Regions from separate parts of the Pseudomonas sp. TWI929 genome, predicted to be linked through region 2. Evidence: predicted binding sites of a transcription regulator. Region 2 holds the regulator's gene; each other region holds the start of a gene.
What was found. The regulator FliA, encoded in region 2, starts transcription of late flagellar genes. The targets are predictions, from matches to a motif close to CTAAAGTTTNNNNNNNNNNNGCCGNTAA.
Positions count from the first base shown of each region.

Region 1: the regulator FliA is predicted to act here: its motif matches at 5,346-5,373, upstream of ABE456_RS12220 (methyl-accepting chemotaxis protein).
Region 3: the regulator FliA is predicted to act here: its motif matches at 4,586-4,613, upstream of motA (flagellar motor stator protein MotA).

Region 1 is NZ_JBDJLK010000023.1:14,018-21,197, reverse strand. It holds gene dapA (4-hydroxy-tetrahydrodipicolinate synthase) at 1-455, shown strand, start outside; gene ABE456_RS12245 (outer membrane protein OmpK) at 499-1,335, opposite strand; gene ABE456_RS12240 (DUF1835 domain-containing protein) at 1,574-2,818, opposite strand; gene ABE456_RS12235 (LysR substrate-binding domain-containing protein) at 3,074-3,979, shown strand; gene ABE456_RS12230 (SDR family oxidoreductase) at 4,069-4,773, shown strand; gene ABE456_RS12225 (tetratricopeptide repeat protein) at 4,781-5,161, opposite strand; gene ABE456_RS12220 (methyl-accepting chemotaxis protein) at 5,433-7,058, shown strand.
Region 2 is NZ_JBDJLK010000008.1:12,676-19,855, reverse strand. It holds gene flhA (flagellar biosynthesis protein FlhA) at 1-17, shown strand, start outside; gene flhF (flagellar biosynthesis protein FlhF) at 29-1,336, shown strand; gene fleN (flagellar synthesis regulator FleN) at 1,430-2,263, shown strand; gene fliA (RNA polymerase sigma factor FliA) at 2,260-3,000, shown strand; gene ABE456_RS05935 (chemotaxis response regulator CheY) at 3,106-3,480, shown strand; gene ABE456_RS05930 (protein phosphatase CheZ) at 3,501-4,289, shown strand; gene ABE456_RS05925 (chemotaxis protein CheA) at 4,302-6,533, shown strand; gene ABE456_RS05920 (chemotaxis response regulator protein-glutamate methylesterase) at 6,580-7,180, shown strand, end outside.
Region 3 is NZ_JBDJLK010000024.1:52,501-59,680, reverse strand. It holds gene serB (phosphoserine phosphatase SerB) at 1-1,150, shown strand, start outside; gene asd (archaetidylserine decarboxylase) at 1,285-2,148, opposite strand; gene ABE456_RS12715 (rhodanese-like domain-containing protein) at 2,158-2,967, opposite strand; gene ABE456_RS12710 (HDOD domain-containing protein) at 3,012-4,547, opposite strand; gene motA (flagellar motor stator protein MotA) at 4,678-5,529, shown strand; gene motB (flagellar motor protein MotB) at 5,533-6,555, shown strand; gene rsgA (small ribosomal subunit biogenesis GTPase RsgA) at 6,746-7,180, opposite strand, start outside.

The DNA of each region.
Region 1 (7,180 bases), on a different contig from region 2:
CCGGGGTGCGCATCGAGCGTGAAACCTTGCGGCGCATCGTGCGCCATCCACGCATTGCGGCGGTCAAGGACTGCGGTGGCGATAGCGAGACCACCATGGCCCTGATCCAGGACGGCCACGCCCAGGTGCTGGCCGGAGAAGACCTGCAAATCTTCAATAACCTGTGCCTGGGCGGCGCGGGGGCTATTTCGGCGTCGGCGCATGTACACGCCGAGCTGTATGTGCGCATGCTGCAGCAGGTCGACCAGGGTGATTGGCTAGCGGCGCGCGGTACGTTCTACCAACTGCTGCCCTGGGTAAAAATGGCCTTCGTCGAGCCTAACCCGGCTGTGGTCAAGGCGGCATTGCAGCTACAGGGGGTGATCGGCGACGAGCTACGCGAGCCGATGCAGCCGTGTACCCAAGCGACACGGGACAGGCTACCGGGTGTACTCGGGCTGCCGGCTGCCCTGTAGGCGCAGCCTTGTGCTGCGAAGACGCCCTTGCAGCTACACCAACTCAGAAATGGTACTTGGCCAAGGCGCTGACGGTATTCTGGTCGGTGGTGAAGAATTGGGAGTCCTTGATCCCGAATTTGTCGGACCAGTAGTCGTACTCAATACCGATGTACAGATGCTTGGCCTCGTAACCCATGGCTTTGCCCAGGTCGTACTTGAGCTGTGGGTTGAAGTGCAGGTTGGCATGATAGTCAGACTGGTTGCGTTGGCTGGCGCTCGCATCCTTGTTGTTCACGACCCAGTCCATGAAACCGTCGAACAGGATGTCGGATGAGCCAACCGGAAGGGTAATGGCCCACGCTGGCGTAACCTGCCAGGCGCCGGACGGTACGCGGTTGCCGTCGGGCTTGCGGTAGTAGAAATTCAGCTGGAAGTAATCGAAGCCCGGCAGGGCAATGTCGAAGCCAGGGCCCAGCAAATAGCTTTCGACGTCGCCCTCGCCAAATTCATAGGTACTGGCCAGCAATACATCCTTTATCGGGCCAAGGGCCAGGTCGACGCCGGTGATTTTGCCAAGCGAAAGGCGCGGGCTGAACTCGCCGTAGTAACTGCTCTTGCCATTGCTGGCGCTTTCCTTGCCGTTGTAGTTGATCTGGTCGACGAAGAACCAGATGTCTCCCCATGTCCAGTTGCTGGCACTTTCGAAGGTAAAGGTCTGCTGGATGGGTGGGTCGACCTTGAAATTCTTGCCCCAAAGGTAGGTGAGGCTCTCGTTGTGCCAGAGCAGCGGGCCATCGCCTACTGTCGGCCCAGGCGCCAAGTCTTCGCCGCCAGCAGTGGCCAGCCCGGTTGCCAGCAAGCCAGCGGTGAATAGTAGCGGTGCGAAGGTGCGGGCCATGGTTGTGCTCCTTGCATCTGGGCATCTGGAAACTAATGGATTAGTTCGCTTATCGCTAAAAGGCAAGTTTGGCTGAGCCGCGGAGCATGGCACCGGCTTTGCCGGTGTTCGCGGCTAAAGCCGCTCCTACAGGTGCAGCGCAAGGCTGGAGTTTGAGCAAGAAACGCAAATGCTGGGTGAGCGCTAGCCCTGTGGGCTTGCCGGCGATGGGCCGCACAGCGGCCCCTGGTTATGCAGGTTATTGCCGGCGCCACACTTCGCCTTGCTCGCTGACCACCCAAGGCTTGTCTGCAGCATCGACCAGCACCCCGCCGACCCAGCGCTGCGCAGGGCTGTGGTCGAGCCAGTGCGCCTGCCCGGCGAGCACCTGCTCGGCTAGCGGGGTCAGCCGCAGCGGTCGTTGTCCCCAGATTTCTCCCGGGCCCTCCAGAAGCAGTGGCTGCGGGGCGTGGATCAAGGGCTGCAACAGCACATGGAACATCAGGTCGCCCAGGTAAGGCAGGGGCTCATCCTGCATCATCAACTGGGCAAATACACGCCCGGCCGGTAGTTCACCACGTGCCGCCAGCACGCGCAGCAGCAGGCGTTCGGTAAGGCTTAAACCATCTTTTGCCCCCGGCAGTTCCTGTAGCTGGCGCGCCAGTGCCCCGCCCAGCAACGGCAAGGCCGGATGCTGGCGGGCGGCCAGGCCAGCCCAGGCTTGGGGAGCTGGTGCGGTATAGGCCGCCCACGCCTGGCGGGCCAGGGCCAGCGCATCCTCACCCAGCGCTCGGCGTTGTGGCCACAGCCAGGCGAGCAGGTCCGGGGCCAATTGCCCGATCCCGATGAAACGCTCGACACCGGGCACCTGGTTGATTTCGATCAGCTCAAGCCGGCGCGGCAGGCTGGGCAGGCTGGCGAGCACGCGGATCAGGAACAGCTGGTCGTAAGCATCACCTTCGCACCACAGCACGAGCTTGCTGTTTCTGCTCAACCCGGCCAGTGCGGCGCGCTGTGCTGCCTGGCGCTGCTCCAGGTCATGGCTGCTCAGGTTGAATGCCTGCTGCACGTAGGCGCTGCGAACCTGCCAGTACTGCTCCTCGGGCAGTGCCGGTACCGGCCCCATGACCATCGGGTCGTCGAACATCTGGAAGGCACCGGCAAAACCAGCCGTACGCAAGCTGTGGGCGATGTCATTACCGCACCGCCAATGCTGAACGGCGGCCTCGTCGTCGGCGGCGAAGCCGGGGTGACGCACGGCAAAGGCCACGGCATCGGCATGGGCCTTGAGCTTGGGCCAGCTGGCAAAGCCGGCCTCGCGGGCCACCAGCCATTGGGTATCGGCAAGCCGGTAGTCGGGGCCGGGCAGGCCAAGTGTGCGCAATTGCTCGCGGACGTCGTCAGCTTCGTGGTTTTTCAGTGCACTCAGCAGGCGCTTGGCACGCTTGCGCAAGGCGGGCAGGTCGAGCAGGCCGTGGTGGCGGGATGCATTGATGGCGGGCATGCCAACTCCTTATGGGCTCGGTCCGCCGACAAGCCGGGAGCTGGTATGAGAATGTGCTGACGCATGGCTCGGGCAACCCCTTCGCGCGGACCGCAGGCGCAGCCAGCGCCCTGGCGCCGACTTTAACGGGGCAGGCATCGGGTGGCAAACGATAGTTTTCCCATACGGCATTTGCTGGCACTTCATCGACTTCCTGGGCCGAAGGGGTTAGCCTCGGCGCAATGCTGCCGATCAGCCAATAGAAAAATCATCGCCATGCCTGCAGGTTTCCCCGGGTTGCCATCACTCAATGCCCTGCGCGTGTTCGAAGTGGTGGCGCGTCACTTGAACTTCCGCCTGGCGGCCGAGGAACTCGGCGTCACCCAGGCGGCCGTTGCCCAGCAGATTCGTGGGCTGGAGGCCGGCCTGGAGGTGCGCCTGTTCGAGCGCTTGCCACGAGGCCTTGGCCTGACCGATGCCGGGCATGCCTACAGCAACAGTGTGCGCAGCGCCTTGGCGATGATCGACGAAGCCACCCGGCTGCTACGCCCGGCATCTTCCCACCTTACAGTCAGTGTAACGCCAACCTTTGCCTCGAAATGGCTGATCCCCAGGCTGGGGCACTTTGCCGAGCGCAATCCCGACATCGACCTGCGGGTGCTGGCCACCGACCGGCTGTCGCACTTTCATACCGACGGCGTGGACCTGGCCGTGCGTTATGGCCAACCGCCGTTCGGCGCCGGGCTCAACGCCGAGTTGCTGATGGAACCACAAGTGGTCGCCGTGGCAAGCCCGGCATTGTTGGCTGATACAGGCCCGCCGGATGGTTTCGCGGCCTTGCAGCGGTATGTAGCACTGCATGACGCGCACAACTTCTGGCCGCAATTTTGCGCAGCGATGTTCCCCGGCCACCCACCACTCACCGCGAAGGCCATGCGTTTCAACCAGACCTCGCTGGCCATCGAAGCCGCCGTTGGCGGGCAGGGCATTACCCTGGCCAGCCATGCCTTCGTCAGCGACGACATCGCCGCCGGCAGACTGGTGCAGGTATTCCCCCAGCAGTTGCGGCTGGACAAGGCGTTCTACCTGGTATGGCCGCGCAAGGGGCAGCCTCCTGCAGCCCTGCAAACGGTCAGGGCGTGGCTGAAGGCCCAAGTTGACGAAAGAAAATCTACTGGCTAGGCAAAGCCTGGCTGCCTCCCTCCATGCCTGCATGGCTGCTACTGTGAATGCACTTGCAAACACATGGTCAAGTCTTCAACGGAGGCAATATGTCGGTAGAAAAGGTAGCAATCATCACCGCCGGTGGTAGTGGCATGGGCGCAGCAGCGGCTCGCCGCCTGGCCGCCGACGGCTTCAAGGTCGGCATCCTGTCGTCGTCTGGCAAGGGCGAGGCGCTGGCCAAGGAGTTGGGCGGTATTGGTGTGACCGGCAGCAACCAGTCGGTCGAGGACCTGCAGCGCCTGGTAGATGCCGTGGTCGCCAAGTGGGGGCGTGTCGATGTGCTGGTCAACAGTGCCGGCCACGGCCCGCGCGCGCCGATCCTTGAGATCAGCGACGAAGACTGGCACAAGGGCATGGACACTTACCTGCTCAATGTGATCCGCCCAACACGCCTGGTGACGCCGATCATGCAACGGCAGCAGGGTGGCGTAATCATCAACATCTCCACCGCCTGGGCATTCGAACCCAACGAGATGTTCCCCACATCGGCAGTGTTCCGCTCTGGCCTGGCAGCGTTCAGCAAGATTTTCGCTGACACCTATGCTGCGGACAACGTACGCATCAACAACGTCCTGCCTGGCTGGATCGACAGCCTGCCGGCGACCGAACAGCGTCGCGACAGCGTGCCGCTCAAGCGCTATGGCACCAGCGAAGAAATCGCTGCGACCATTGCCTTCCTGGCCAGTGAGGGTGCCGCCTATATCACCGGGCAGAACATCAAGGTCGATGGTGGCCTGACGCGCAGTGTCTGACCAGCAGTCAGTGCGCAGCCGTGGGCAACATGCCTGAGCGTTGGGCGTTGTGCGCGGCCTCTATCAGCTGCAGGTTGCGATTGCGCAATGCATGGTTGGCACCGACACGCAGGTTGGAGCGCAGTGCCAGGGTTTCGGCCTGTTCATACTGGCCTTGCTGAAGGCGCAGCACGCCAAGGTAGTGCAACGTTGCCGGGTTGTTTGGCTGTATGTGCAGCGCGCGCTCCAGGGTGGCTGCCGCCTGGTCCAGTTGGCCGTCGGCATACTGTTGCGAGGCGGTTTCGATCAGCGCGGTCGAAGCATTGTTGCTGCGCATGGGCGCCGAGCGCTCACCGGCCAGTGCGCCTTGTGCCGTGATTGCGCTGAACAACAGGAGCAAGGCTGACAAAACAGGTGTGCTGGGCATCGGCGGTAGACTCGACAGGGCTTGGGCAAGCCCCTGGCCGGAGGGCGAGGGGATGCTATCGACCGAAGCGGAGCGTTGAAGTTCCCGCTTGGGCAATGTGTTGCCTTTCCCCTGTATCTGGCCGTCAACAACTGTTCGGTTACCGCCCATAACCACCTCCTCGCGCCTCAAGCCTGTGCCAGTACCTCCGATAGCAGCACACCCACCGTCGAATCATCGACCAGAAGTGGTGCCAACAAGGAGTACTGCCCGCATGCTTGCCAACCTGAAGATCCGCACCGGAATGTTCTGGGTGCTGTCGCTGTTCACCCTCACCTTGCTGTTTTCCAGCGTCAGTGCCTGGCGGGCAGCGGTGGGCAGTGACCAGCAGATCACCGAACTGGACCAGACCTCGCGCCAATCGGACCGGTTGAACAATGCCTTGCTGATGGCGATTCGCTCCAGCGCCAATGTGTCTTCAGGCTTCATCGAGCAATTGGGCGGCAACGAAGAGAGTGCCGGCAAGCGCATGGCGCTGTCGGTCGAGCTGATCGACAAGAGCCAACAGCTGGTGGACGCGTTTGTCGAGAATGCCCGCGAACCTGCCCTGCACGCGCTGGCTACCCAGCTGCAAGCCACCTACGGCGAGTATGCCAAGGCAGTCGCCGGGCAGCGTGAGGCGACGCGCCAGCGCTCGCTCGAGCAGTATTTCAAGGTCAACACCGACGCTGGCAACGCCATGGGCCGGCTGCAGGCGCTGCGCCAACAACTGGTGGGTGCCTTGAGCGAACGCGGCCAGCAGATCATGCTGGAATCCGACCGGCGCCTGGCCCGCGCCCAACTGCTGAGCCTAGGCCTGCTGGGCACGACGCTGTTGCTGGCAGCGCTGTGCTGGGCCTTCATTGCCCAGCGCGTTTTGCACCCGTTGCGCGAAGCCGGCCGGCACTTCCAGCGTATTGCCGGCGGCGACCTGAGCGTACCGGTGCAGGGGCAGGGCAGTAATGAGATCGGCCAGCTGTTCCATGAACTTGAGCGCATGCAGCAGAGCCAGCGCGACACCCTGGGGCAAATCAGCAGCTGTGCCAGGCAACTGGACGCAGCCGCCAGCGCGCTGAACACGGTCACCGAAGAAAGCGCCAACAACCTTCGTCAGCAGGGCCAGGAACTGGAGCAGGCCGCCACTGCCGTTACCGAAATGACCACCGCCGTGGAAGAGGTCGCGCGCAATGCCATCACCACCTCGCAGACCACCAGTGAATCCAACCAGCTGGCCGCGCAAAGCCGCCGGCAAGTCAGCGACAACATCGACGGCACCGAGGCCATGACCCGCGAAATTCAAACCAGCAGCGCACACCTGCAGCAACTGGTCGGGCAGGTGCGGGATATCGGCAAGGTGCTGGAAGTGATCCGTTCAGTGTCTGAGCAAACCAACCTGCTGGCGCTCAATGCCGCCATTGAGGCCGCCCGCGCGGGCGAAGCCGGGCGTGGCTTTGCGGTGGTGGCGGACGAGGTGCGCACGCTGGCCTACCGCACGCAACAATCAACCCAGGAAATCGAGCAGATGATCGGCCGCGTGCAAGCGGGCACCGAAGCAGCGGTGGCCTCGATGCAGGCCAGCACCAGCCGCGCCCAGTCGACACTGGACGTGACCCTGGCCTCGGGGCAGGTGCTGGAAGGCATCTACAGTGCAATTGGCGAGATCAACGAGCGCAACCTGGTGATCGCCAGTGCTGCCGAAGAGCAGGCGCAGGTGGCGCGGGAGGTGGACCGTAACCTGCTGAACATCCGTGAGCTGTCGAGCTTTTCGGCGGCGGGGGCGCAGCAGACCAGTGAGGCGAGCAAGGCGATGGCGGGGCTGGTGGGAGAGATGACGGCGTTGGTGGGGCGGTTCAAGGTTTGAGGCGGGCGCAACGGCCTTTACTGCCTGGGCTGGCCTCATCGACGGCAAGCCGGCTCCCCAGCTGATCGGCACACATCGGGGTGCTGAAAGTAGAGACATCACGCTGAGCCGGGCGCCCGGGT
Region 2 (7,180 bases):
TGGGCCCTAACGGCTGAGGTAGGGGATAATGCAAGTTAAGCGATTTTTCGCCGCCGATATGCGTCAGGCCATGAAACTGGTCCGTGACGAGCTGGGCGCCGATGCCGCGATCATTGGCAACCGCCGCATTGCCGGTGGTGTCGAACTGACGGCTGCGCTGGACTACAAGCTGTCCGCCCTGGCCCCGCGTGTGCCCAACGCCGAGCTGGAAGAAGAGCTGCGCAAGACCCACACGCGCATCGCCACCGCCCAGGCCGAACTGGACCACCGCCAGGACAGCAGCGATAACAACCGCCAATTGTTTGCCGGGCAGTCGCTGACCGCCGCCGAGCCGCTGATCGAACCGCACGCCGATGCCCCCGAGGCCGCTGCCGCAGCCACGCCGGCGCCGGTGGACCCGCGCCTGTTCGATGCCATGCGCTCCGAGTTGTCGGGCCTGCGCGAGCTGCTGGAAGTGCAGCTTGGCTCGCTGGCCTGGAACCAGTTGCAGGGCAGCAAGCCGCAGCAGGCAACCGTCTGGCGCCGCCTGCAACGTATCGGCCTGTCCGGGCCGATCGCCCGCGAGCTGCTCGACTTGACCTGCGAGATCGAAGAGCCACGCCAGGCCTGGCGCATGTTGCTGGCGCACCTGGCGCGGATGATCGAAATCCCCGAAATCGAGCCGATCGAAGAGGGCGGGGTAATCGCCATGGTCGGCCCGGCCGGCATGGGCAAGACCACCACCCTGGCCAAGCTGGCCGCCCGCTACGTGCTCAAGTACGGCGCGCAGAATCTGGCGCTGGTGAGCATGGACAGCTTCCGTATCGGTGCCCAGGAGCAGCTCAAGACCTTGGGCCGCATCCTCAACGTGCCGGTGACCTACGTCGACCCGGGCCAGTCGCTGGCCGCGGCGCTGGAGCCGCTGCTGCGCAAGCGCGTGGTGCTGATCGACACCGCCGGCCTGCAGGCCAGCGACCCGGCCCTGCGCATGCAGCTGGAAACCCTGGCCGGGCGCGGCATCGCCGCGAAGAACTACCTGGTACTGGCCACCACCAGCCAGAAGCAGGTGCTGACCGCCGCCTATCACAGCTACAAGCGCTGTGGCCTGGCCGGTTGCATCCTGACCAAACTCGATGAAACGGCAAGCCTTGGCGATGTGCTGAGCCTTGCCATCAGTCATGAATTGCCAGTGGCCTACCTGACCGATGGGCCGCGCATTCCGGACGACCTGCACCTGCCACGGGGGCACCAGCTGGTAACCCGCGCGGTCAATGTGCAGCAGCAGGACGAGCCCAGCGAAGAGGCCATGGCCGACATGTTCGCTGATCTCTATCACAACCCACGGCGAGCGGGTTGATGATGAAGCGTGTGCAAGGTAGCTATGCCAAGGGGTACGCAGAATTGCCCTACGTGTGGCCTGAGTCCCAGCGAGACAAGGTAAAGAACAGACATGGGTAGCATGCATCCCGTACAGGTGATCGCCGTAACTGGTGGCAAAGGTGGCGTCGGCAAGACTAACGTTTCAGTGAACTTGTCCCTGGCGCTGGCCGAGCTTGGCCGCAGGGTCATGTTGCTGGACGCCGACCTGGGCCTGGCCAATGTCGACGTGTTGCTGGGCCTCACCCCCAAACGTACCCTGGCCGATGTCATCGAAGGGCGCTGCGAGCTGCGTGACGTGATGCTGCAGGGCCCTGGCGGCGTGCGCATCGTGCCGGCAGCCTCGGGCACCCAGAGCATGGTGCACCTGGCCCCGGCGCAGCATGCCGGGTTGATCCAGGCGTTCAGCGACATTGGCGACAACCTCGACGTGCTGGTGATCGACACCGCTGCGGGTATCGGTGACTCGGTGGTCAGCTTCGTCCGCGCCGCCCAGGAAGTGTTGCTGGTGGTGTGCGACGAACCCACCTCGATCACCGACGCCTACGCCCTGATCAAACTGCTCAACCGCGACTACGGCATGAACCGCTTCCGCGTGCTGGCCAACATGGCGCAGAGCCCGCAGGAAGGGCGCAACCTGTTCGCCAAGCTGACCAAGGTCACCGACCGCTTCCTTGACGTTGCCCTGCAGTACGTGGGCGCCGTGCCGTACGACGAGTGCGTGCGCAAGGCCGTGCAGAAGCAGCGGGCGGTGTACGAAGCGTTCCCGCGCTCCAAGTGTGCGCTGGCCTTCAAGGCGATTGCCCAGAAGGTCGACAGCTGGCCGCTGCCGGCCAACCCGCGCGGCCACCTGGAATTCTTCGTCGAGCGCCTGGTGCAACCCACCAGCGCGGGTCCCGTGCTATGAATGCCAGCGGCTTCAAGATGTACAGCCGGGCGGCGAAAGACGCCCAGTACGAGCTGATTGAACGCTACGCCCCGCTGGTCAAGCGCATCGCCTATCACCTGCTGGCGCGGCTGCCGGCCAACGTTCAGGTCGAGGACCTGATCCAGGCCGGCATGATCGGCTTGCTGGAAGTGGCCAACAAGTACGATGCCAGCAAGGGCGCCAGCTTTGAAACCTATGCTGGCATCCGCATCCGCGGGGCCATGCTGGACGAGGTGCGCAAGGGCGACTGGGCGCCGCGTTCGGTACACCGCAACACGCGCATGGTCAGTGATGCAATGCGCACCGTTGAAGCAAGAACCGGCCGCGACGCTAAAGATCATGAAGTTGCTGCCGAACTCCAATTGAGTCTCGATGATTACTACGGGATCTTGAACGATACCCTGGGCAGCCGCCTGTTCAGCTTCGACGACCTGTTGCAGGACGGCGAGCACGAAGGGCTGCACGAGGACGGGGCCAGTGGCCAGGTGGAGCCTGCGCGTGGCCTGGAGGACGAACGCTTCCAGGTTGCCCTCACCGAAGCCATTGCCAACCTGCCGGAGCGTGAGCGCCTGGTGCTGGCGCTGTACTACGACGAAGAGCTGAACCTCAAGGAAATCGGTGAGGTGCTTGGGGTCAGCGAGTCGCGGGTCAGCCAGTTGCACAGCCAGTGTGCCGCGCGCCTGCGCAGCCGCCTGGGGGAATGGCGGGCACGTTGAGCCCGCTGTCGTTGCAGTCGTTTTCCATGTTGCACCGAATTGATTGAATGCGCGCTCGGGGCCGAGCGCGTTTGAGACTGCTTGGAGGTCTACTTGAACAAAGACATGAAAATCCTCATCGTTGACGACTTTTCGACGATGCGGCGGATCATCAAGAACCTGTTGCGTGACCTGGGCTTCACCAACACGGACGAAGCCGACGACGGCACCACGGCGCTGCCGATGCTGGAAAACGGCCACTACGACTTCCTGGTGACCGACTGGAACATGCCGGGCATGTCCGGCATCGACCTGCTGCGTAAAGTGCGTGCCAGCGACAAGCTGAAAACCATGCCGGTACTGATGGTGACCGCCGAAGCCAAGCGCGACCAGATCATCGAAGCGGCCCAGGCCGGCGTCAATGGTTACGTGGTCAAGCCGTTCACCGCCCAGGTGCTCAAAGAAAAGATCGAGAAGATCTTCGAACGCGTCAACGGCTGAGTCACGTCAGGGGGCGCGCCATGGATTCATCACAAACGTCTTTGGGCGAGTTCGAATCGACCCTGAAGAAACATGCCCAGGAGTTGGTCGAGAGCCTGGAACGCGGCCGTTTCGGCGAGGCGGTGCAGCTTATTCACGAGCTGAACCAGACCCGCGACCGCGGCCTGTACCAGGAAGTCGGCAAGCTCACCCGCGAGCTGCACAGTGCCATCGTCAGCTTCCAGATCGACCCGACCATGCCGCAGGCCGAGGAGGTGTCGCAGATTACCGACGCCACCGAGCGCCTGTCGTATGTGGTCAAGCTGACCGAGGGCGCGGCAAACCGCACCATGGACCTGGTCGAGGAAAGCACCCCGGTGCTCAACGACCTGGCCAGCGAGGCCAAGGCCCTGAGCACTGACTGGCAGCGCTTCATGCGCCGCGAAGTGGCGGCGCCGGAGTTCCGTGATCTGGTCAAGCGCGTCGACAGTTTCCTGACGCACAGCGCTGAAGGTAACCGCAAGGTTGCCGGCCACCTCAACGACATTCTGCTGGCCCAGGACTATCAGGACCTGACCGGCCAGGTGATCAAGCGCGTCACCACATTGGTGACCGAAGTGGAAAGCAACCTGCTCAAGCTGGTGCTGATGGCCAGCCAGGTCGACCGTTTCGCCGGCATAAATCATGACCACGATCAATTGCGCGCAGAAAAAGATCGAGAAAAACATCCGACTCGGGGTGAAGGTCCGCAGATTCATGCCGATAAGCGTGAAGACGTCGTGTCCGGTCAGGACGATGTCGATGATCTGCTGTCCAGCCTGGGTTTTTAAGGAGCACGTTAGATGAGCTTCGGCGCCGATGAAGAAATCCTTCAGGATTTCCTGGTAGAAGCCGGCGAAATTCTTGAGCAACTGTCCGAGCAACTGGTCGAGCTGGAAAGCCGGCCCGACGATGCCGACCTGCTCAATGCGATCTTTCGCGGTTTCCACACTGTAAAAGGGGGCGCCGGCTTCCTTCAGCTGAACGAGTTGGTGGAGTGCTGCCATATCGCCGAGAACGTGTTCGACGTCCTGCGCAAAGGTGAGCGCCGGGTCGACGCGGAATTGATGGATGTGGTGCTCGAAGCACTGGACACGGTCAACAGCATGTTTGGCCAGGTGCGCGAGCGTGGTGATGTGACCCCGGCTACCCCCGAACTGCTGGCGGCGTTGTCGCGCCTGGCCGAACCTGGCGGCGCTGCAGCCGCTGTGGCGGAACCGGTCGTCGAGGCGCCGGTCGTGGCCGAGGAACAGCACCAGGACATCACCGACAGCGAATTCGAGCAGTTGCTCAATTCGCTGGATGCGGTCAAGGCACAAGCTGAGGCCGACGAGCAGCTGCAGGGCGAGACCGTCAGTGGCGCAGGTGACGAAATCACCGACGCCGAGTTCGAGTCGCTGCTCGACCAGTTGCACGGCAAAGGCCAGTTCAGTGCCGAGGTTGCCGCGCCGCCAGTCGCCGTCAGCGCCGAAGCGGCCAGCGACGAAATTACCGACGCCGAATTCGAATCGCTGCTCGACCAGCTGCACGGCAAGGGCACCTTCCAGGCAGACGCCCTGCCTGCCGTGAAGGCGCCGGCACCTGCTGTGGCTGACAACGCCGTAGTGGCCAGCGCAGCCAGCGACGAAATCAGCGAGCACGAATTCGAGGCCCTGCTGGACCAGTTGCACGGCAAGGGCAAGTTCGGCGGCGACGTGGCTGCCGTTGAAGCGCCTGCCGCCGCCAAGCTGCAGGCACCGGCCGCGGCCAAGGCCGACAGCCAGCCGGCACCCAAGCCAGCTGCTGCGGCCCCGGCACCAGCCCCGGCCAGCAAGCCGGCGCCGCGCGCACCGGCACCGGCTGCCGACAAGCATGCGGTCAGCGAAGCGGAAACCACCGTACGCGTCGACACGGCGCGCCTGGACGAGATCATGAACATGGTCGGCGAACTGGTGCTGGTGCGTAACCGCTTGGTGCGCCTGGGCCTGAACAGCGGCGACGAGGCCATGTCCAAGGCCGTGTCCAACCTCGACGTGGTCACCGCCGACCTGCAAACCGCGGTGATGAAAACCCGCATGCAGCCGATCAAGAAAGTCTTCGGCCGCTTCCCGCGCCTGGTCCGTGACCTGGCCCGCCAGCTGAAGAAAGAGATCAACCTGGAGCTGGTCGGCGAAGAGACCGACCTGGACAAGAACCTGGTCGAGGCCCTGGCCGACCCGTTGGTGCACCTGGTGCGCAACGCCGTCGACCATGGTATCGAGATGCCCGATGAGCGTGACGCTTCCGGCAAGGCCCGCACCGGCCGTGTGGTGCTGTCGGCGGAACAGGAAGGCGACCACATCCTGCTGTCGATCTCGGACGACGGCAAGGGCATGGACCCCAACATCCTGCGCGCCAAGGCTGTGGAAAAGGGCCTGATGGACAAGGACGCCGCCGAGCGCCTGAGCGAGTCGGACTGCTACAACCTGATCTTCGCCCCGGGCTTCTCGACCAAGACCGAGATCTCTGACGTGTCTGGCCGTGGCGTGGGCATGGACGTGGTGAAGACCAAGATCTCCCAGCTCAACGGCTCGATCAATATCTTCTCGGCCAAGGGCCAGGGTTCGAAGATCGTCATCAAGGTGCCGCTGACCCTGGCGATCATGCCCACCCTGATGGTGATGCTGGGCAACCAGGCGTTTGCCTTCCCGCTGGTCAACGTCAACGAGATCTTCCACCTCGACCTGTCGCGCACCAACGTGGTCGATGGCCAGGAAGTGGTGATCGTGCGCGACAAGGCGCTGCCGCTGTTCTACCTCAAGCGCTGGCTGGTGCAAGGCCAGGTGCACGAAGAGCAGCATGAAGGCCACGTGGTGATCTTGTCGGTCGGCACCCAACGCATCGGCTTTGTCGTCGATCAACTGGTTGGCCAGGAAGAAGTGGTAATCAAGCCGCTGGGCAAGATGCTGCAGGGCACCCCGGGCATGTCCGGGGCCACCATCACCGGCGACGGTCGCATCGCGTTGATTCTCGACGTCCCGAGCATGCTCAAGCGTTACGCCGCGCGGCGTATTTGATTTCGGTGGCGCACCCTGGCGGGTTGCGCCGCCTAATGGAGTGTTTATGGCAGTCAAGGTCCTGGTGGTGGATGATTCCGGTTTCTTCCGCCGCCGCGTCTCGGAAATCCTCTCGGCGGATCCGACGATCCAGGTAGTGGGTACCGCGACCAACGGCAAGGAAGCAATCGACCAGGCGCTGGCGCTCAAGCCCGATGTCATCACCATGGACTACGAAATGCCCATGATGGATGGCATTACCGCAGTGCGGCACATCATGCAGCGCTGCCCCACGCCCGTGTTGATGTTCTCCTCGCTGACCCATGAAGGCGCCCGCGTTACCCTTGATGCGCTGGATGCCGGTGCGGTGGATTACCTGCCGAAGAACTTCGAGGACATCTCGCGCAACCCGGATAAGGTCAAGCAGATGCTGTGCGAGAAGGTGCATACCATTTCCCGCAGCAACCGCCGCTTCGGCAGCTACGCCAGCCCAGCACCGGCCGCTGCACCAGCGCCAGCCAGCAGCCATGCGCCCGCCAGCAGCTTCACCAGCCCTGCGCTGGTGCGCCCTGCTGCGCCTGCCCGGGCAGCGGCTGCCGCGCATTCGCCGGCACCCAAGCGCAAACCTTACAAACTGGTAGCCATCGGCACCTCCACCGGTGGCCCGG
Region 3 (7,180 bases), on a different contig from region 2:
CGGCGTCCTGCTGCAGGGCGGTGTGAGTATCCTCGACATCGGCCTGGCGGTCATGCACGGCACCTTGTCGTTCGGCATCCTGGTCGATATCCCGGACAACGAAGTGGCTACCGCACTGCTGCAAAGCGTGCAGGCCAAGGCCCACGAACTGAACCTGCAGGCCCGCTACACGCCGATTTCCGAGGCGGATTACCAGCACTGGGCCGATGGCCAGGGCGAAGCGCGCCACATCGTTACCCTGCTTAGCCGCAAGATCACCCCCGAGCAGCTGCAGCGGGTGAGTGCAGTGATCAGCCAGTACGGCCTGACCATCGAGCGCATCGAGCGCCTGTCGGCGCGAGTGGCACTGGATGGCGAAACCGACAAAGGCAAGGCGGCCATCGAGATCTCCGTGCGCGGCGTGCCGAGCGATGCCCAGGCCCTGCGTGCCGACTTCTTCGCCTTGGCCGAAGAACTGAACATCGACATCGCCTTCCAGAAGGACGACCTGTTCCGCCGTAACCGCCGCCTGGCAGTATTCGACATGGACTCGACGCTGATCGAGGCCGAAGTCATCGACGAACTGGCCAAGGCGGCTGGCGTGGGTGAGCAGGTAGCGGCAATCACCGAGCGTGCCATGCGCGGTGAACTGGACTTCCGCGCCAGCTTCAAAGAGCGCATGGCGCTGCTCAAGGGCCTGGATGTGGGCGTGCTGGACGAGATCGGTGCGTCGCTGCGCCTGACCGAAGGGGCTGAAAACCTGTTCGCCGAACTCAAGCGCCTGGGCTACAAGACGGCGATTCTATCCGGTGGCTTTACCTACTTTGCCCGCCAGGTGCAGGCGCGCCTGGGTATTGACTATGTGTTCGCCAACGAGTTGGAAGTGGTTGATGGCAAGGTGACCGGCGTGGCCGTGGAGCCTATCGTGGATGCCCAGCGCAAGGCCGAGCTGCTGCAGAAGCTGACCAGCGAAGAAGGCTTGCAGCTGGAGCAGACCATTGCCGTGGGTGACGGTGCCAACGACCTGCCGATGCTTTCGCTGGCCGGCCTGGGTGTGGCGTTCCGCGCCAAGCCGCTGGTACGCCAGTCGGCCAAGCAGGCGATTTCCACCCTGGGGCTGGATGGCGTGCTGTACCTGCTGGGCCTGCGCGACCGCGACGCGCGCGGCTGATCCGAAAAGCTGAGGGCCGCTTTGCGGCCCAATCGCGACACAAGGCCGCTCCTACAGGGGGTCGCATTCTTCCTGTGGGAGCGGCCTTGTGTCGCGATTGGGCTGCAAAGCAGCCCCAAGGATCGGTCAGGCAATCAAGCTTGCGCAGGCGCCGCCAACTGCTGCCCCATGCGCACTGCAGAACCCGCGCCCAGGCTTTCAGCCCACTTCACCTGCTCCGGCCCGAACAGCACGATGGCGGTCGAGCCCAGCTTGAAGCGGCCCAGCTCGGCACCTTTCTCCAGGTGGATCGGCGCACGGCTGGCTTCGTCGTAACGGAAGGTCTTCAGCTCACGCTTGGGCGGTGTGACCAGCCCGGCCCACACGGTTTCGATCGAAGCAACGATCATCGCGCCAACCAGCACCACGGCCATTGGCCCGCGCTCGGTGTCGAACAGGCAGACCACGCGCTCGTTACGGGCGAACAGCTCGGGAACGTTCTCTGCAGTGGTCTGGTTGACCGAGAACAGGCGGCCCGGCACGTAGACCATTTCGCGCAGGGTACCGGCCAGCGGCATGTGCACGCGGTGGTAGTCCTTGGGCGACAGGTAGATGGTGGCGAACTCGCCGCCCATGAACGGCGCGGCCATGGCCGGGTCACCACCCAGCAGTTCCTGCGCGCTGTAGCCGTGGCCTTTGGCCTGGAAGATGCGGCCGTGCTCGATCGGGCCGAGCTGGCTGACGGCACCGTCGGCCGGGCACAGGATGGCGCCCGGGGTTTCGTCCAGCGGGCGGGCACCTGGCTTCAGGGCACGGGTGAAGAACGCATTGAAGTGCTCGTAGGCGCTCAGGTCTTCGACCAGCGCTTCGCTCATGTTGACCTGGTAGCGTTTGGCGAACCAGGCGGTAAAGGCGTTCTTGAACCAGCGCACGCGGCACTCGGCAATGCAGCCGGCCAGCCGCGACAGCAGGTGGTGCGGCAGCAGGTACTGGCTGATGATGAACAAACGGGATTTCATGCAGGTTCCTTAAACTTCTACAGGCGTGTCCGGGTGGTTGCCCCATTCGCTCCACGAGCCGGCATAGGCCTTGACGCGTGGGTAGCCGAGGGCCTTGGCCACCAGATAAGTGAAACCGGAGCGGCGGTGGGTCTGGCAGTGGGTGATCACTTCCTTGTCAGGAGTGATGCCCAGGTTCTGCAGGACTTCGGCGATGTCCTGGCGGATGCGCAGGTGGTCGTTGAGGTCCATGCCGGCGGTCCACTCGAAGTTGACTGCGCCGGGGATGTGGCCGCCCTTGGCTGCCAGCACTTTCTCGCCGTTGAATTCCTGCGGGCCGCGGGCGTCCCAGATGACCAGGTCATCGGCGCCCAGGCGGCTTTGCAGGTACTCGCGGGTGGCAGTTGGCTCGCTGTGGATGTGCAGGCGCACTGGGGTGGTGCCGCTGGCGGGCACCTCGGTGGAAAGCTTGTCGGCTGGCCAGGCCTGGATACCGCCATTGAGGTAGTGACAAGCCTTGTGGCCGATCACATCGAGCAGCCAGATGAAGCGCCCGGCCCAGCCGCCGCCTTCATCGTCATACACCACGTACACGGCATCGTCGCGATGGCCGAGTTCGCTGAACAGTTTTTCCAGCTCGCCCAAGGCCGGCAGCAGGCCGGGGGCAGGTGGCTGGCCAAGCTGGGTGCGCTTGCCTTCGACGAAGCGTGCACCGGGGATATGGCCGCTGACATAGCGGTTGGCACTGCTCAGGTCGACCAGGATCAGCTGTGGCGAATCCAGGCGCGGTAGCAGGTCGTCGGCTTCGATCACCAGGGGCAGGCCGGAAAAGTCAGTCATCCACGGTCTCCAGTGTGGAAAGAGGGGCGATTGTAGCGCAAGGCTCAGGCCTTGCGGGTGGCAAACACCGACAGGGCCCGCTCGATGCATTGCGCGGTCTTGCCGAACGCTTGCACGCTGATATCGGCCAAAGGCCGGCAGCCTTGGTCGGCCACCATCAGCATCAGCACCTGGTCGTTCACTGCCAGCGAGCGCAGCAATACGTGCTCGCTGCGAAACAGTGCGCGCAGGGGGCTGGGTAGCAGGGCCAGGAACTGTGTGTGGTTCTCTGGCGTGATACGCAATTGGCCGGCTTTGGACAGCAGTTTCTGCAGCAGCTTGTTCTGCGATACCTGCAAGGCCAGCGCGCCGGCCTCCTTGGGCAGGCCGGCGACCTGCTGCACCCGCAGGTAGTCACTGGCTTTGTCCAGGCTCAGCAGCATGATGCGCTGCATGCCGCAGGCCAGCAGGGCTTCGCGGGCCTGGGTGGCCAGGTGCACGGTGTTGGTGAAGGGGCTGGGTTGGGCCAGCAGGTCCTGGCACAGCTTGCGCCAGCGTGCCAGTTCTTCGCTGCTGGGCGGTGGCGGCGCCAGCATGTCCGGGTGGGGGCGGCGCTGGTGCCAGGGCCAGATCAGCGCTTCGGCCGGGTGGAACAGGGCATGCCGGGCATGACGGCGGGCGCTGGCCGCGGCCTGCTGGTGCACTTGCTGCTGCACATCTTCCAGGGATGTCTGCAAATACAGTGCGGTCAACAGCTGCCAACGCAGCAGGTGCGGGTTGTCCCAGCCCACCTGGGCGGCCAGGGCCAGGTTGTTGGCCAGTAGCACGGTATTGGCTGGCTGGTTGAACCATCGGCGCAGGCCGGGTTCTTCATCAAGCCGGTGTTGCTGGCTAAGCAGGTCCTGGTCGCGGGCAATGGCAAGCACCTGGGCCAGTTGTTCGCGCTCCTCAAGCAGCAGCCGGTAACCCTGAGTCACCCATTGGGGCAGGCGCCAGTACTCGGCCATGGTCTGACACAGCGCCATGATGCGTACGCCAAACAGTTCTTCTTCTACAAGGGTGGCATCTTCACCTTTGTGGATAACCCGCAGTTCCCAGCTGTCGAGCAGCTTGGGGTAGGCCAGCGCCAGCGGCCAGAGTGGCGCCAGGAACAGCAGGCTGCCCCAGTGAATTTCCTGCCACAAGCGCGCCAGGCGGCTGGCGAACAGGCCGCTGGCTTGCTGCGAGGCGTGCTGGCTGATCAGCTGGAACTGGCACAGTACCGGCGGGATTTCTTCAAGGGGCACGGAGGGCAGGCGCTTGAGCAACTGTTCGGTGCGCTCCAGGCCCAGGCGGTTGAGGGCGATTTCCAGGCTTTCGGCGGGTTCGGCCTGGCTGGCATTGGTGGGGTGGTTGGCTTCGCGCATCACCGAGAGCACCAGGGCCGGGCTATCTTGCATCAGTTCGGCGATATCGCGCAGCGAGCGGCGGCTATCGTGGATGGCGGCCATGACCCGGTCGTAGCTGTGCTTCGGCACGGGGATTCGAACACTCTCCAGCAGCTTTACCCAGGCCTCTAGCGTACGTGGGGCCTGAGCGGGCACCTTGGTTTCAATTGGCATTTTGACATCAGTCCGAACTGGCTTTTCGCATTGAGTGGCTATAGTCTGGCGCAGTTCTGCCGATAAGTAGAAGAAGAGTTTTAAAGCTCCCGTCTCTCTCCCTGACCACGACAGCAAGTGCTTTGAACCTATGGCTAAAATTATCGGCATCATCGTCGTATTCGCGAGCGTGCTCGGCGGATACGTGCTCTCCCACGGCAAGATCGCGGCGCTGATCCAGCCGTTCGAAGTGCTGATCATCGGCGGTGCAGCCTTTGGTGCATTCTTGCAGGCCAACCCAGGCCACATGACCATGCACGTCATCAAGAAGTCGATGAAAATGTTCGGCTCGCGTTTCAGCCATGCCTTCTACCTGGAGGTGCTGGGCCTGGTGTACGAGATCCTCAACAAGAGCCGTCGTGAAGGCATGATGGCCATCGAGGCCGACATCGAGGACGCGGCCGCCAGCCCGATCTTTGCCAAGTACCCGACGGTGCTGGCCGATGAGCGCATGACAGCCTTCGTCTGTGACTACCTGCGCATCATGTCCACCGGCAACATGGCCCCGCACGAACTCGAGGGCCTGTTCGACATGGAACTGCTGAGCATGAAGGAAGAGCTTGAGCACCCCTCCCATGCGGTGACCGGCATCGCAGACGGCATGCCCGGTTTTGGTATTGTCGCGGCGGTATTGGGTATCGTGGTGACCATGGCCTCGCTGGGCGATGGCGACCAGGCAGCCATCGGTATGCACGTGGGTGCGGCGCTGGTGGGTACTTTCTTCGGTATTCTGGCTGCCTACGGCTTTTTCGGCCCATTGGCCAAGTGCCTGGAGCACGACGCCAAGGAAGAGCTGAACCTTTACGAATCGATCAAGGCGTCGCTGGTTGCCTCGGCCTCGGGCATGCCGCCTTCGCTGGCGGTCGAGTTCGGGCGCAAAGTGCTGTACCCCAAGCACCGCCCAAGTTTCGCCGAGCTGGAACAAGCGGTTCGCGGTCGCTGAGTCATGGAGAACAATCAGCCCATCATCGTCAAGCGCGTCAAGCGCTTTGGCGGCGGCCACCACGGCGGCGCCTGGAAAATCGCCTTCGCCGACTTCGCCACGGCGATGATGGCGTTTTTCCTGGTGCTGTGGCTGTTGTCCACTGCCACGCCTGAGCAGAAGATCGCCATTGCCGGCTATTTCAAGGACCCGATCGGTTTCTCGGAAAGCGGCACGCCCTACATCATCGACCTGGGCGGCTCGCCGGAGCTGGCGCCGGAAAAAACCATCAACCCGGAAGTGAAGTCCGAGCCGACCCCTGACACCACCGTCCAGCTGAACAAAGAGCAGGTCGAGACCATGGCCGAGCAGGTCGAGCGCGAGCGCCTGGAGCTGCTGCTGCAAGAGTTGCAGAACAAGGTGGAAGAGAACCCGCAGCTGCAGAAGTTCAAGGACCAGATCCTGTTCGAGATCACCCAGGATGGCCTGCGTATCCAGATCATGGATGCCGAGAACCGCCCAATGTTCGACATTGGCAGCGCGCGCCTGCAGCCGTACTTCGAAGACATCCTGCTGGCCATGGCCGACACCATCAAGGCCGTGCCGAACAAGATCAGCATCAGCGGCCACACCGATGCCAAGCCGTATGCCGGCACGGGCGAGTTCGGCAACTGGGAGCTGTCGGCCAACCGCGCCAATGCCGCGCGCCGTGCGCTGGTGGCCGGTGGTTACCCGGACGGTCAGGTGGCGCGGGTGGTGGGTTACGCCTCATCGTCGCTGTTCGACCGCAAGGACCCGTTCAACCCGGTCAACCGCCGTATCGACATCATCGTGCTGACCAAGAAAGCCCAGCGCAATATCGAGGGTGAGCAGGGTGCGCCGGAAGCCCCGGCTGCCGAGCCTGCAGCGCCGGGTGCTCCGGCACCGGCTGCGCCAGGGGCGGGTGCCGGCACCGAGCAAGCGCCCATGCAACCGCGTGAGCTGCGCCAGAAACTGAACATCTTCGAAGATGGCGCGCTGAAGATGGATGAGGCCAGGGAGCAGTAACCCCTTGGTCGCCCTGTGCGGTCTCTTGTGGGAGCGGCCTTGTGTCGCGATAGGGCCGCAACGCGGCCCCGGCAATATTTGCTTAATACTGATATCTGGGGCCGCTGCGCGCCCCTTTCGCGACACAAGGCCGCTCCCACAGGATCGCGCTGCAGCTGAGGCCGGCGCAAAAACTGTGGGGGCTGGCAGGTTAGTAGGCGTCTTCTGCCAGGCTGGCAATGATCGAGCGGTAGCTATTCATGCGCTGGGGCTTGATGCGCCCCTCGTCCAGTGCCTTGAGCAGCGCGCAGCCCGGTTCGCGATCATGCTTGCAGTCGCGGAAGCGGCAGGTGCCGAACAGGTCGCGGAACTCGATGAAGCCATCTTCCACATCACTGCGGCTGACATGACCAAGGCCGAACTCGCGGATACCCGGTGAGTCGATCAGGTCGCCGCCGTTGGGGAAGTGGTACAGGCGCGCGGTGGTGGTGGTGTGGGTGCCCTGGCCCGACCATTCCGACAGGTCGCCGACACGGGTACCGGCATCTGGCAGCAGGCTGTTGACCAGCGACGACTTGCCCACCCCCGACTGGCCGACGAACACGCTGATGTGACCGTCAAGCTGTTGCTGCAGGCGTTGCATGCC